2 linked regions of the Occultella kanbiaonis genome follow. Each later gene encodes a partner of the first gene's protein in a complex. Links are inferred from orthologs where the notes say so. Each region holds a gene or a part of one and is shown on either strand. Other genes may lie near its edges. The genes, in order: uvrB and pcrA.

Region 1 (6,925 bases):
AGGTGACGGTGTGTCCCGCCAGCCGCAGCGCCTCGATCGCGGCCGGCAACCGGTCCGATCCGTGCGTCGTGGCGATCACGACGACCAGTGCGGCGTCCGGTCCCGGTTCGGTGCGCACCTCGCCACCGGCTCCCGCGAGCAGCGTGGTGATCTCCTCAGCTCGGCCGCCGGCGGCGAGCGTCAGCGTGATCACGTCGTCGGCGTACTCGCGCTTGAGGACCGACGGCGGTGCATCCGCGATGATCGTGCCGTGGTCGATGACCACCACCCGTTCGGCCATGGTGTCCGCCTCGTCAAGGTAGTGCGTGGTGAGCACGATGGTCATTCCGTAGCGCTCTCGCATCGCGCCGATGTGCTCCCACAGGTTCGCCCGGCTGTGTGGGTCCAGCCCGGTGGTGGGTTCGTCGAGGAACAGCAGCGGCGGGTGGTTCATCAGTCCCATCGCCACGTCCAGACGGCGGCGCTGGCCCCCGGAGAGGCTCTGCACCGTGCGCTTCTCGAGCCCGGTGAGTTCGAGCGCCTCGAGCAGGCCGGAGGTGCGGCGGCGGTACTCCTCGGCGGGCAGCCCGTAGAACCGGCCCTGGTTGTGCATCTCATCGAGCACCCGGTAGGAGTAGCCACCACCGTTCCCCTGTCCGATGTAGCCGATCCGGGCGCGCACCTGCGCCGGGTCGTCGGTGACGTTCCAGCCGGCCACCTCGGCGGTGCCGGAGGTGGGTTCGAGCAGGCTGGTGAGCATGCGCAGCGTGGTGGACTTCCCGGCCCCGTTCGGGCCGAGGAACGCCACGAGCTCACCCTCGTGGACGTCGACGTCGATGCTCTTGACCGCTTCGACGGTCTCCTTCTTGCGTTGGAAGGTCTTGGTCAGGCCTCGTGCACGGATCACCCGGGAGCTTCCTCTCGTACGGTGTACTGAAATTGGGATCCGAACGATAGCATACGCTGTACGGGAAATGGGTGCCGGCGGATGTGGTCAGATTGCCTCGCACGTGACGGAGGAGGATGAGGGCCGGTGACGATCGACGATCAGGTTGCGGACGACGGTGACGGGCTGAAGCAGCTCGCCGCACAGAAGGCGATGGCCGACGGGTACCCGTTCGTCACGCGCACGCCCGAGGTGACCCGGCGGCTCGCACTGCTGTGGTCGCCGCCGGAGCCGTCGACGAAGGGCCGGCCGGCCAGCACGAGCCTCGCGGAGGTGATCTCGGCGGGGCTGGCGGTGGTGCGGGCCGAGGGCCTCGAGGCGCTGTCCATGCGCAAGGTGGCCAAGGAGCTCGGCGTCGGCGCGATGTCGCTGTACACCTACGTGCCCGGCCGCACCGAGCTCATCGACCTGATGATCGACAGCGTGTATGGCGGACTCGGGCTGCCCGAGGCGGGTGAACCCTGGCGGACGGCACTGGGGCAGTACTGCCGGGAGTTCTGGGAACTGTACGAGCGCGAGCCGTGGCTGCTCCAGACGAATATGTGGCGTGCCCCGCTGTCGCCGCGCGTGCTCGACGCCCAGGAGGCGGGTCTGCGCACCCTGATCCGCACGGCGCTGGCCCCTGTCCAGGTGGTGCAGACCATCGGCCTGGTGGACACGGTGCTGCAGGGCCTCGCGCGCAGCTCCATCGCCGAGTCCGTCGACAGCGACGCCAGTGGGGTCGGGCAGGACGACTACTGGGAGTCGATGAGCAGCTTCTGGGAGGACTGGTTCGACGTCGATCGGTATCCGGTGATGACCGAGGTCTATCTCGCGGGGGCCTTCGACAACGATGTCGGTGGGTTCGAGACGACCTTGGAACGGCTACTGGACGTGGTCGAGATGTCCATCGACGCAGCCGCGGAGGCCGGCTGAGCGGCCCCCGCGGCGCGAACCGGATCGAGCAGGATCAGGCGAGCGACGCCGTCAGCGTGATCTCGGTGCCCGCGAGGGCCTTCGAGACCGGGCAGCCCTCCTTCGCCGCGAGGGCGAGCTTCTGGAAGTCCTCCTCCGAGAGGTTCTCGACCGTCGCCGAGACGGTCAGGTGGATGCCGGTGATCGCGGCGCCGCCCTCCGCGCCCGGGTCGAACGTGACCTTGGCGCCCGTGTTGATCTGCGTCGGCGGGGTGCCGTTGGAGTCGAGCACGTTCGAGAACGCCATCGAGTAGCACGCGGCGTGCGCGGCGCCGATGAGCTCCTCGGGGTTGGTGGTGCCGCCGTTCTCCTCGGTGCGCGCCTTCCAGTTGATGTCGAAGGTCGCGAGCTTGGAGCTGTCCAGGCTCGCTGAGCCCGACCCCTGGAACAGGTTCCCGGACCAGGATGCGCTTGCACGGCTGACGAGTGCCATCTGTCGATTCCTCCTTCGCCCGCCCGGACGTTCCGTGCGCGGCGTCGTGAGCCAGTCTGCCCCGCCGGCCGCCTTCGCGACAGCGCGGCTCAGGACCCGGGCGAACCGACGTGCTCGCGGAGGAATCGGGCGACGTCCTCGAGCTCGGCGGCGGCCACGCCGTGGCCGAGACCGGGGTACCGGCGCTCGGTGAGGTCGACGTGCGAGGCGAGGAACGCCGTCGTGCGTTCGACCGCGGCGGCCGTGATGACCGGATCGGCCTCGTCGCGGCCCCAGAACACCGGCGGGCGGATCTGCGAGAGGGCCTCGTCGCCGGCCACGAGCCCACCGGCGGTGAAGCCGGACAGGACCACGCCGCACGTGTAGTCCTCGGGGTTGTGGCGCAGCAGGTGGGTCACCATCGCGCCCCCCTGGGAGAACCCGAGCAGGGCAACGGGTCCCGGGGTCCGTACCCGTGCATGCGTGTGCTCCAGCCAGCGGCGGATGCCCCGCACACCGGCGTCGAGGTAGGCGGGGTCCGGGCGGCCGGGGTCGGTGATCGGGAACCAGGCGTAGCCGCGGCCGGCCCCGACGGCGACCGGCAGCGGTGCCCGCAGGCTCGCGATCACGAACTCCGCAGGCAGGTGCGGCATCAGGCCGGCGAGGTCGGCCTCGTTGGAGCCGAAGCCGTGCAGCAGGACGAGCAGCGGACGCTCGTCGAGCGCCGCGTTGACCCGGTTCGGCGGCACCGACCAGACGGTCGCCCCGGCGTCCAGCGGCAGGGTCTCGGGGCGAAGTGTCGACATGGCCGAAGTCTGGCACGCCTCGTTCGGCCGACGGCGTACCGGCGCGATCGATGAATGTCACCGGTCCGACGTACCTTTGTGTCATGCGCCCTGTCACCGATCTGCAGCGGACCGTCGCCCCGTTCGAGGTGATCTCCGAGTACACCCCCTCGGGGGACCAGCCGACCGCCATCGCCGACCTCACGGAGCGGTTGAAGGCGGGGGAGAAGGACGTCGTGCTGCTCGGTGCGACCGGTACCGGGAAGTCGGCGACCACGGCCTGGCTGATCGAACAGGTGCAACGGCCCACCCTGGTGATGGCGCCGAACAAGACCCTGGCCGCGCAGTTGGCCACGGAGTTCCGTGAGCTCCTGCCGAACAACGCAGTCGAGTACTTCGTCTCCTATTACGACTACTACCAGCCCGAGGCGTACGTCCCGCAGTCGGACACCTACATCGAGAAGGACTCCTCGATCAACGACGAGGTCGAGCGGCTGCGGCACTCGGCCACGAACAACCTGCTCACCCGGCGCGACGTCATCGTGGTCGCGTCGGTGTCCTGCATCTACGGTCTCGGCACCCCGCAGGAGTACGTGGACCGGATGGTGCCACTGCGGGTCGGGGACAGCATCGACCGCGACGACCTGCTCCGCCACTTCGTGACCATGCAGTACACGCGCAACGACATGGCCTTCACCCGGGGTACGTTCCGGGTCCGCGGAGACACCATCGAGATCATCCCCGTCTACGAGGAGCTCGCGATCCGGATCGAGATGTTCGGGGACGAGATCGAGTCCATCCAGACGCTGAACCCGCTCACGGGTGAGGTGGTGCGCTCGGAGACCGAGACGCACCTGTTCCCGGCCACCCACTACGTGGCCGGGCCGGAGCGGATGGAACGCGCGATCGGGACGATCGAGGTCGAGCTCGCCGAGCGGCTGGCCGAGTTCGAGGCACAGGGCAAGCTCCTGGAGGCGCAGCGGCTGCGGATGCGCACCACGTACGACATCGAGATGATGCGCCAGATCGGGTCCTGCTCCGGGATCGAGAACTACTCGCGGCACATCGACGGGCGCGAGGCGGGCTCCGCCCCGCACACGCTGCTGGACTACTTCCCCGAGGACTTCCTGCTCGTCATCGACGAGTCACACGTCACCGTGCCGCAGATCGGAGCCATGTTCGAGGGGGACTCCTCCCGCAAGCGCACCCTGGTCGAACACGGGTTCCGGCTGCCGAGCGCGATGGACAACCGCCCGCTGCGGTGGGAGGAGTTCCTGGACCGGATCGGGCAGACCGTGTACCTCTCCGCCACCCCGGGCTCCTACGAGCTGTCCCAGTCCGACGGCGTCGTCGAGCAGATCATCCGGCCCACCGGTCTGGTCGACCCGAAGGTGGTCGTCAAGCCGACCCAGGGCCAGATCGACGACCTGCTCGCCGAGATCCGGGAGCGCGCGGGCCGGGACGAGCGGGTGCTGGTCACCACGCTCACCAAGAAGATGGCCGAGGACCTCACCGACTACTTCCTGGAACGGGACGTGCGGGTGCGCTACCTGCACTCCGAGGTGGACACGCTGCGCCGGGTGGAACTGCTCCGCGAGCTGCGCTCGGGTGTGTTCGACGTGCTCGTCGGCATCAACCTCCTCCGGGAGGGCCTCGACCTGCCCGAGGTGTCCCTGGTGAGCATCCTGGACGCGGACAAGGAGGGCTTCCTGCGCTCGTCCACGTCGCTGATCCAAACGATCGGGCGGGCCGCTCGGAACGTGTCCGGTGAGGTGCACATGTACGCGGACTCGATCACGCCGTCCATGAAGCTGGCACTGGAGGAGACCGACCGGCGCAGGGAGAAGCAGGTCGCCTACAACACGGCGAACGGCATCGACCCGACGCCGCTGCGGAAGCGGATCGGGGACATCACCGAGATGCTCGCCCGCGAGGAGATCGACACGAAGGAGCTCCTGTCCGGTGGCTACCGCCAGCAGGGCAAGGGACGCGGTGGGAAGGCACCCACGCCCACGACCACGCGGGAGAAGCTCGCGGGGGCGGCCGCATCGGATCTCGCCGACCTCATCCAGGAGCTGAACGACCAGATGCACGCGGCGGCGGAGGAGCTGCAGTTCGAGCTCGCGGCCCGGCTGCGGGACGAGGTCTCCGACCTCAAGAAGGAACTGCGGCAGATGACGCAGGCGACGGCCTGAGGCCGGGGCCCGCCTGCGTCGCGATGGGTGGGGGCACGCGACCGTCACGGCGCCAGGGTCGTGATCACCCACTCCGCCGCGGTCCAGTCCTGCGCTGATACCGCGGCGGCGTCCGCGACGAGGGCGGCGGGATCCAGGGTCAGCCCCCGGCTGGCGTCGGCGCCCAACTCGGCCTGCTGCATCTGCTGGGCATCGAACTCCACCGTGCTGACGAACAGCTTGAGAACGTCCACGGCCCGGGACCGGCCCGGGGCCACCGTCATCCGGACCGTCGGCTCACCGGTGGCGTCGAGGACCCAGGCCTCCTCGCCGGCCCCGAGCCAGGCACCGCCACCGGGCAGCAGCGGCACCACGCCGTGGTCCTGGGTGAGTGCGAACAGGGCGCAGTACAGCCTGGGCCCGAGCCGGTTGACCACCCGGATCCGCGCTGGCGCCCACCGTTGCCCGGGTGGGCACCGCACCTCCACGGTGCCGTCCACGGGTAGCGGGGTGCCGTCGGGCTGCTCGACGGCGACATCGACGGTCCCCACCGGGATCGTGGTGCCCGGGTTGCGCCGGTCGAGCAGGTCGTGCCAGCGACCGATGTGCGCGGCCCGGCCCGGATCCCCGCCTGCGTCACCGGGGAGGTCACCGGCCGGGCCACCGCCCACGCCGCCGGCGTTCGCGCGGCCACCGACCGCGCCGCCGTTCGCCGCGCCGCCGGCCGGGCCGCCCGGGGCGTGGCCGGCACGGCCGACGCTCGCACGATAGGTGCGCGCGGGATCGAGGGCGCCCTCGCCGTCGGTGATCCGGACGTCGCTCTCGCCGACCCGCACCTGCGTGAGGACACCCCGCGCGAGCGGCTCGGCCGAGGGTGGCGGCGCGCCGTCCTGCGGCGCGCCGATCGGGAACAGTGCGATCTCCGTGCTGCCGACGGAGACGTCCGGGAGACCGTGCACCGCCCCGCCGTCGAGCAGCCACCGACCACCGCGGATGCTCATCGTGAACGGGTGCGCAGCCAGCACCGCCGCTCCGCCGAGGAACGGCCGGTCCAGGTCGCCCGGCTCGGAGACCTCGAGCTGCGGGCTCTGATCGGCGACGAGGTCAAGGGTGGCCGCGCTGCACATCCGGTGGATGTCCCGGTAGGAGAGCGGCCCGATCGCACCCGTGAGGGCCCGCTCGAGGCCCGCCGAGAGCACCCCGCGGGTGACACCCCGCACCGGTCGTTCCTTGGCCTTCTGGTCCGAGCGGCAGGCGGACAGCGCCACCCAGCGAGCGGCCGGACCACCGCCGGGCCCGGGAGGTCTCGCCCCGCCCGGGCCCCTGGTGGCAGGCAGGGACAGGCTCGCCCCCGGCGGGCGGATCCGCTCGTCCGCCGGCGCCGCGCGGACACCGTCGGTGACGTCGTCGTCGATCGTGCGGGTCCCGCCCCCCGAGTGGCAGCAGTCGAGCACGGCGAACATATGACCGCCGCGCCCCGCGGCCAGGCCGAGCAGTTGCGCGAGCTCCTTGTCCGCCAGGTCGAATACGCCGGGAGTGCGGGCGTCGTAGGGGACCAGGGTCTCGATCAGTCGATCGGGCTCGGCGTGCCAGATGGACTCCGGCGCCTGCTCCTGGGAGCCGTGCCCGCTGTACCAGAACACGGCGACATCGTCCGGCCCGGTGCTGCCCAGGT
Region 2 (7,006 bases), 1.1 Mb from region 1 along the record:
GCTGCCGCGCTGGCCTCGCTGGTCCCGGTCCCCGAACAGCCGGGCACCCTGTCCGCGCGGGAGGACTCGCTCGGGAACGACTCGATCCAGGACCTGCTCCGCCGGGTCGGGATCCTCGAGGACTACCCCTCGATGGGCGGTGCGCTGGCGAGCATGTGCGTCGACGGGGAGCACCCCGGCACCGCGCTCGACTACCCGGCGCAGGCGGCCGCGGCAGAGGTGGAGGCACCGCACTTCGGCACCGCCAGGGCCTGGGTCGGCATCCAGTGCGAGTTCACTCCGGTGGCCGACGAGGACCGGTACACGGGCCCGTGGGAGCAGGGCACCCACGCCCCGGTGCTGGTCATCGGGACCCGCTACGACCCGGCGACGCCGTACGCGTTCACGCAGCCCTACGCGGACCTGTGGCGCGACGCCCGAATGCTCACGGTCGAGGGCTACGGCCACACCACCCTGATCACCCCGAGCGCGTGCGCCGACGCGGCGATCACGAACTACCTGATCGATCTCGAGGCCACCGACGGGGCGACCTGCGAGCAGGACCTCGCCCCGTTCACGGCGGCGGCGCAGGGCCAGGTGCCGGCGACGGTCCCGGTCGGCTGACGGGCCGGAACAAGCAAGACCCGGCCCGACGGCGGGGCGGTGCACCTGGGTGCACCGCCCCGCCGTCGGCAGCGGCTGCGCCGGGCAGGACTGATCGTGACGGCCGCGCCGGTCGGCAGGTAGGCCCTGCCGCGCTGCGGCCGCCCGCCCTACAGTCGGTCCGGTGAAGGTCACGTTCCACACCGATCCGGCAGAGTTCCTCGCGATCGCCCGCCCGGGGCTGGCCGGGGACCCGGTGGTCGGCAGCGTGGTCGCCACGACGACCGAACGCGCCGCCGGCGAGCAGGCCGCCGGCGTTCCAGCCCCGGCCCACCCGCACTGGTGGGCCACCATGACCGACGGCGACACGGTCATCGGGCTCGCCATGCGCACCGCGGCGCAGCCCCCGTACCCGGTGTTCGTGCTGCCGATGCCGGACGATGCTGCCCGCCTTCTTGCCGGATCGCTGCGCGACAGTGGCGAACATCCTGGCGGCTGCAACGGGGCACTTCCGGCGGCCCGGGTCTTCGCCGACGAGACCGTGCGCCTCTGGGGTGGGGCCTCGGCGATCGCCCAGCACACCAGGCTGTTCGAGTGCCGCGAGGTGGTCCGGCCGCCCGCGGTGCCCGGGGTGCTGCGGCGGGCCGAGGTCTCGGATGCCGAGCTCGTCCTGGACTGGTGCGCGGCGTTCCACCGCGACGCACAGGAGCAGACCGGTCGGGATCCGGACCGTGGCTTCGGCCCCGACCCGGATCGTGTCCGCCGCGCGATCACGGCGGGCGGGTACTGGCTGTTCACCGATCCGGACGGCCGATCGGTGCACCTGACCGGCACCAGCCCGCCCGCGTTCGGGGTCGTCCGGATCGCGCCGGTCTACACGCCCAAGCGCGACCGGGGCCGCGGCATCGCCTCCCACGTCGTCGCTGAACTGACCGCCCGACACCTGGCCGACCGACTGCGGATGTGCCTGTTCACCGACCAGGCGAACCCCACCTCGAACAGGATCTACGAGGCGATCGGCTACCGACGCGTCGTGGACATGGCGAACGTGGGCATCACCCCGGCGGGATAGACCCGCCGGCGCCTAGAGCTTGGTCACCGGGGAGTACCGCAACAGCAGTCGCTTCGTGCCGCTGGATCCGAAGTCGATCTTCGCGACGGCGTTGGCGCCGGTGCTCTCGACGGCGATCACCCGGCCCATGCCGTAGGCGTCGTGGGTCACCCGGTCACCGACGTCCACCGACGGCGTGTCGGCGCGGGGCTTCGCCGAGCCGAACGACGGCGTGCCCGCATCCGCGCGGGTGGTGCGGACCGGTGGGGCGGACGGCCCGCGGGACCCGCTGCGGCCGCCGTCCCCGCGGTTCCGGTACCCACCGGTGAAGGATCCGCCCCGCAGGGTGGCCATCGACGACTCTCGGCGCTTCCAGTCCATCAGCTCCTCGGGGATGTCCGCGATGAACCGGCTGGCCGGCAACTCGTTGGGCATCCCCCAGGCCGTCCGGACCGCCGCCCGGGACAGGTACAGCCGCTGCCGCGCCCGGGTCAGCGCGACGTACGCGAGCCGGCGCTCCTCGGCGAGCTCCGTCTCGTCCGCGAGGGAACGCTGGTGCGGGAACGTCCCGTCCTCGAGGCCGGTGACGAAGACCACCGGGAACTCCAGCCCCTTCGCGGTGTGGACCGTCATCAGGGTGACCACGCCGCGATCGTCGTCGTCGTCGGGGATCTGGTCGGTGTCGGCGACCAGCGCGACCCGCTCGAGGAAGTCGCCGAGGTCACCGTCCGGATCACTCTCGGAGAACTCGGTGGCAACGGCGTGCAGCTCGGCGAGGTTCTCCACGCGGGAGGCGTCCTGCGGGTCGTCGCTCGCGCGCAACTCGGCGAGATAGCCGGACCGGTCCAGTGCCGCGTCCAGCACCTCCGCCGGCGAGGCTCCGCCCGCGGCGAGTTCCCGCAGGCCGGTCATCAGGGTCGCGAAGCCGCGGACCGCCGTCAGTGACCTGGTGGCGAGGCCGATCACGTTCTCGGCGTCGGAGATCGCGGCCCCGAACGAGATCCGCTCCCGCTCGGAGTGCGCGGTGATCATGGCCTCGGCCCGGTCCCCCACGCCGCGCTTGGGGACGTTCAGGATCCGGCGCAGGTTGATCGCGTCGTCCGGATTGGCGATCGCCCGCAGGTAGGCGATCGCGTCCTTGACCTCGCGGCGCTCGTAGAACCTGGTGCCACCGACCACCTTGTACGGCAGCCCGACGCGGATCAGGACCTCCTCCAGTGCCCGCGACTGGGCGTTCGTCCGGTAGAAGATCGCCACGTCGCCGGGACGGACGCCGTCGGAGTCACCGAGCCGGTCGATCTCCTCGGCGATGAACCGGGCCTCCTCGTGCTCGCTGTCCGCGACGTACCCGATGATCTGCGGGCCGGAGCCGCTGTCGGTCCAGAGGTTCTTCGCCCGGCGGTCCGGGTTGCGGGAGATGACGGCGTTGGCGGCGCTCAGGATCGTCTGCGTGGAGCGGTAGTTCTGCTCGAGCAGGACCGTCGTCGCGTCCGGGTAGTCGCTCTCGAACTCGACGATGTTGCGGATCGTCGCGCCGCGGAACGCGTAGATGGACTGGTCCGCGTCACCGACGACGGTGAGTTCCGCCGTCGGCAGGTCGTTGTCCTTCGCCTCGGCGGCGCCGTCGGACGGATCCAGCGGGACGCCGGCCAGCTCGCGCACCAGCATGTACTGGGCCTGGTTGGTGTCCTGGTACTCGTCCACGAGGATGTGCCGGAACCGGCGCCGGTAGTGCTCGGCGACGTTCGGGAACGCCTGGAGCAGGTTCACTGTCGTCATGATCAGGTCGTCGAAGTCGAGGGCGTGCGCCTGGCGCAACCGCTCGTTGTAGAGCCGGTACGCCGCAGCCAGGTTCTGCTCGAACGGGTTGGAGTCCCCGACCGTCTTCGCGTAGTCGTCCGGGTCGACGAGTTCGTTCTTGAGGTCGGAGACCCGGTTCGAGAACGCCTTCGGGGGGAACCGCTTCGGGTCCAGGTCGAGCTCGCGGCAGACCAGGAGCATCAGGCGCTGGGAGTCGGCGGCGTCGTAGATCGAGAAGTTGGAGCGCAGCCCGAGGGTCTTGGCCTCGCGACGCAGAATGCGCACACACGCGGAGTGGAACGTGGAGACCCACATGTTCCGGGCGCGGGGTCCCACGAGCTCGCTGACCCGCTCGCGCATCTCAGCGGCGGCCTTGTTCGTGAACGTGATCGCGAGGATCTCGCCGGTGCGCGCGCGACCGGTCGCGAGCAGGTACGCGATCCGGTGGGTCAGCACCCGGGTCTTGCCCGAACCTGCCCCGGCGATGATCAGCAGCTGCCCGCCCTCGTGCACCACGGCCGCACGTTGCTGCGGGTTCAATCCGTCCAACAGGGCCTCGGCGGCGAGCGATCCGGGCCCGTTCTCGCCGTTGCCGTCTCGGCCCTCGGGGGACGTCTGCGCATCCGGGTCGCGTGGTGGCATCACCCGGGGCAGGTGGGCGTCGGCGGACGCGGAGAGACCGGGCAGCGGGAGGTTGTCGAACAGTGAGGTCATGGCACCTCAAGACTAGGCGTCACCGCCGACACCGGTGAACGAGGCGTCCACCGCTCAGGTGACGATCAGGCCCACGACCCAGGCGCCGATCGCGACCATCGCGCCGGCGAGCTCCACGAGGATCGTCACACCGGTGGCCCTCAACGCCGACTTCGTGGAGGACCAGGCGGGTGCCAGGTCCCGCAGGCGGATCCACTCGGCGAGGAACACCGCGAGCACGAAGAACAGCGGGAGACCGATCACCGGCACCACGAAGAACCCGACCACGCCGGCGATCCCGCCCCAGATCAGCGTCGAGTTCGGCACCCCGGCCCGCTTCAGCCCGCGTCCGGCGAGCAGGTACTTGCCCACGCCCGCGGCCACCACGGCCAGCGCCCCTATCACGAACACCCACCAGGCGCCGCCGCCGGCGGCGATCGCCCAGATGAGCACGGCCCCGAGCACGATCAGGGAGCCCGGCAGGACCTGGACGACCACGCCGAACAGGCCGACCACCATGATCAGGGCGCAGATGACCTCGAGTGCACTCACCCGGTCAGTGTGCCGGGTCCGGGCGGCGCCTGCTCCTGGACGCCCTCGTAGTAGGCGATCTTGTCCCGCAGGTGCCGCCGCCACTGGCGCAGCTGCGCCAGCTGGTCGGTCACCGCGTCGTCGTGCTGGCGCAGGATCTCCAGGCGCTCGGAGACGGAGCCGTCGTTGACGGTGAGGTCGGCGTACCGCTGCATCTGGGCGATCGGCATCCCGGTGTCACGCAGGCAGCGCAGGATCTCCAACCACTCCAGGTCCCGGTCGGTGAACACGCGCCGCCCGCTGCTGTCGCGGGCGATGTCGTAGAGCAGCCCGACCCGTTCGTAGTAGCGCAGGGTCCCGATGCTGAATCCGCTGCGAGCCTCGGTCTCGGCAGGTGTGTAGGTAGCCACCGGTCCATCGTGCGCCGCGGGAGGCCGTCGATCAAGGGCTTGACCTATAGCGCGCTACAGGTCAGAGAGTGGCTCCATGACACCCACGACACCGACCACCGTGCCCCCGACCCCACCCGAGCGCACCGAGCCTAACGTCGCTCTCGGCGCCATGTTGTTCGGGACCACCATCGACGAGCCCACCTCCTTCGAGATCCTGGACGCCTACGTGGACGCCGGCGGCGTCTGGATCGACACCGCCGACTGCTACGCGTTCTGGGCCGACCCGAGCGGGTACGGCGGTCAGAGCGAGGACCTCCTCGGGCGGTGGCTCGCCGCCCGCCCGGGCGTCCGGGACCGGGTCCGGATCGCGACGAAGGTCGGGTGCGAGTGCCTCACGCCGAACAGCTGGCCCGAGGTCTCCGAGGGACTCGCCCCCGAGGTCGTCCGGGACGTCGCCGAGCAGAGCCTGCGCCGGATGGGCATCGAGCACATCGACCTGTACTGGGCCCACCGCGACGACCGGGACGTGGCCCAGGCGGACAACGTCGCCGCCTTCGGTTCCCTGGTCACCGAGGGCAAGGTCGGTCGGCTCGGGCACTCGAACACCGCCCTGTGGCGCACCGAACGCGCCCGCGGCATCGCTGCCGGGCTCGGCATCGCCGGACCGACCGCCCTGCAACTGCGCTACAGCTACCTGCAGCCGCGGCCGATGGTGCGTGGCCGGGACCACGACCACCGGTTCGGGTGGGTCACCGACGAGGACCTCGACTACGCGGCGTCCGATCCGGACGTGGACATCTGGGGCTACCGCCCGCTGATCGCCGGTACCTACGAACGGGCGGACCGGCCGGTCTCCGAGGCCTTCGAGCACGTGGGGACCACGCGCCGGCTGGAGGCGCTGGCGGAGGTGGCCGACGCCGTCGGGCACTCGCGCAGCGAGGTGGTGCTCGCCTGGATGACCGGCGGGGTCCCGGCGATCACCCCGGTGATCGGGGTGAGCAACCTCGATCAACTGGCGACGGCGATGACCGGCGTGGCCCTGCACCTGCCGACCGAGCTCCGGAGCCGCCTGGAAGAGGCGTGGTGAGCCCGTGCCGGGCGGGCGTGCGGCTCAGCTCCAGAGCACCGCGATCGCGATGTTGACGACGGTGAGGCCGGCGATCCCGCCGAGGTAGCCCTTGGTGACCTTCTCGGAGTTCCGGGAACCGTAGATCACGAGCCCGGTCACCACCAGGGCGATGACGAGCTTCACGCCGATCTTGATGTTGTTCGGGTCATGTCCCGCGACGCCGGCGGAGGCCAGGCCGACCATCAGGATGCCGGTGATCAGGGCGGTGAGGATGCCGTGCACGGTGCCCTTGTACAGCGTCGCCGACTTGAGGCCGGCGAGGCTGCCGCCGAGCACGATGGCCCAGCCGATCAGGTGCAGGACGAGCAGGATCCCAAAGACGATGTCCATGATGCTGACACTACGTCAGAACGGTGCCACCGGGCCAATCGCCGGCTCAGGCCAGGGCCGCGAGCGCCTGCGGGATCGGCGTGGCGCCCCCGGTGAAGCCGACGAACCGGCCGATCGTGCGGGAGTCGTCGAGGGCGACCGCGACCACCCGGGCGACATCCTCACGCGGGACACCGCCGGTGTCGGTGTCCACGGCGATGTTCCCGGTCCCCGGATCGTCGGTGAGCGCACCCGGCGCGACGATCGTCCAGTCCAGCGCGGTGCCGCGCAGGTGCTCGTCGGCGGCGGCCTTCGCCTCGGCGTAGGCGAAGAAGCCGGAGCCCTCGGGCACGCCGTGATCGAGGCGCGCGCCCTGGTAGGAGACCATCACGTAACGCAGCACGCCGACCAGTTGGGCCGCATCCATCGAGCGGATCGCCGCATCACGGTCGACGGCGTAGGTCCGGGCCGGGTCGCCACCGCCGGCTCCGGCGGACCACACCACGGCGTCGTGACCGG

The links.
Region 2: the proteins of uvrB (region 1) and pcrA are in contact, whole or in part, in a crystal structure (PDB 7EGT), measured with the Thermus thermophilus proteins. The link is inferred for Occultella kanbiaonis from one-to-one orthologs. Residues at the interface, in WP_096411307.1 of Thermus thermophilus: Glu23, Leu25, Arg26, Asp27, Gly28, Glu29, Arg30, Phe31, Arg55, Glu326, Asp327, Phe328, Glu379, Ser382, Gln383, His398, Gly400, Arg401; in WP_096412145.1 of Thermus thermophilus: His654, Arg656, Phe657, Gln666, Asp668, Glu669, Lys680, Arg681, Leu682, Ser683, Lys685, Tyr686, Ala687.

The regions. Positions count from the first base shown.
Region 1 is NZ_CP046175.1:2,422,827-2,429,751, forward strand. Bases 2,738-5,725 are described here. They hold uvrB (excinuclease ABC subunit UvrB), read left to right. Parts: upstream 2,738-3,180; coding sequence 3,181-5,271; downstream 5,272-5,725. Other genes in these bases: GKS42_RS11215 (alpha/beta hydrolase), read right to left, coding at 2,738-3,097; GKS42_RS11225 (caspase family protein), read right to left, coding at 5,316-5,725. Also shown: GKS42_RS11200 (ABC transporter ATP-binding protein), read right to left, coding at 1-886; GKS42_RS11205 (TetR/AcrR family transcriptional regulator), read left to right, coding at 1,013-1,840; GKS42_RS11210 (OsmC family peroxiredoxin), read right to left, coding at 1,875-2,312; more of GKS42_RS11215, read right to left, coding at 2,402-2,737; more of GKS42_RS11225, read right to left, coding at 5,726-6,925. UniProt on the Escherichia coli protein: The UvrABC repair system catalyzes the recognition and processing of DNA lesions. A damage recognition complex composed of 2 UvrA and 2 UvrB subunits scans DNA for abnormalities.
Region 2 is NZ_CP046175.1:1,335,020-1,342,025, reverse strand. Bases 1,408-4,476 are described here. They hold pcrA (DNA helicase PcrA), read right to left. Parts: upstream 4,148-4,476; coding sequence 1,667-4,147; downstream 1,408-1,666. Other genes in these bases: GKS42_RS05925 (DUF456 domain-containing protein), read right to left, coding at 4,202-4,476; GKS42_RS05935 (GNAT family N-acetyltransferase), read left to right, coding at 1,408-1,654. In the rest of the region: GKS42_RS05940 (alpha/beta hydrolase), read left to right, coding at 1-603; more of GKS42_RS05935, read left to right, coding at 767-1,407; more of GKS42_RS05925, read right to left, coding at 4,477-4,678; GKS42_RS05920 (MerR family transcriptional regulator), read right to left, coding at 4,675-5,067; GKS42_RS05915 (aldo/keto reductase), read left to right, coding at 5,144-6,136; GKS42_RS05910 (hypothetical protein), read right to left, coding at 6,161-6,508; GKS42_RS05905 (SDR family oxidoreductase), read right to left, coding at 6,555-7,006. UniProt on the Escherichia coli protein: A helicase with DNA-dependent ATPase activity. Unwinds DNA duplexes with 3'-5' polarity. Translocates on single-stranded DNA with 3'-5' polarity. Initiates unwinding more efficiently from a nicked substrate than double-stranded DNA.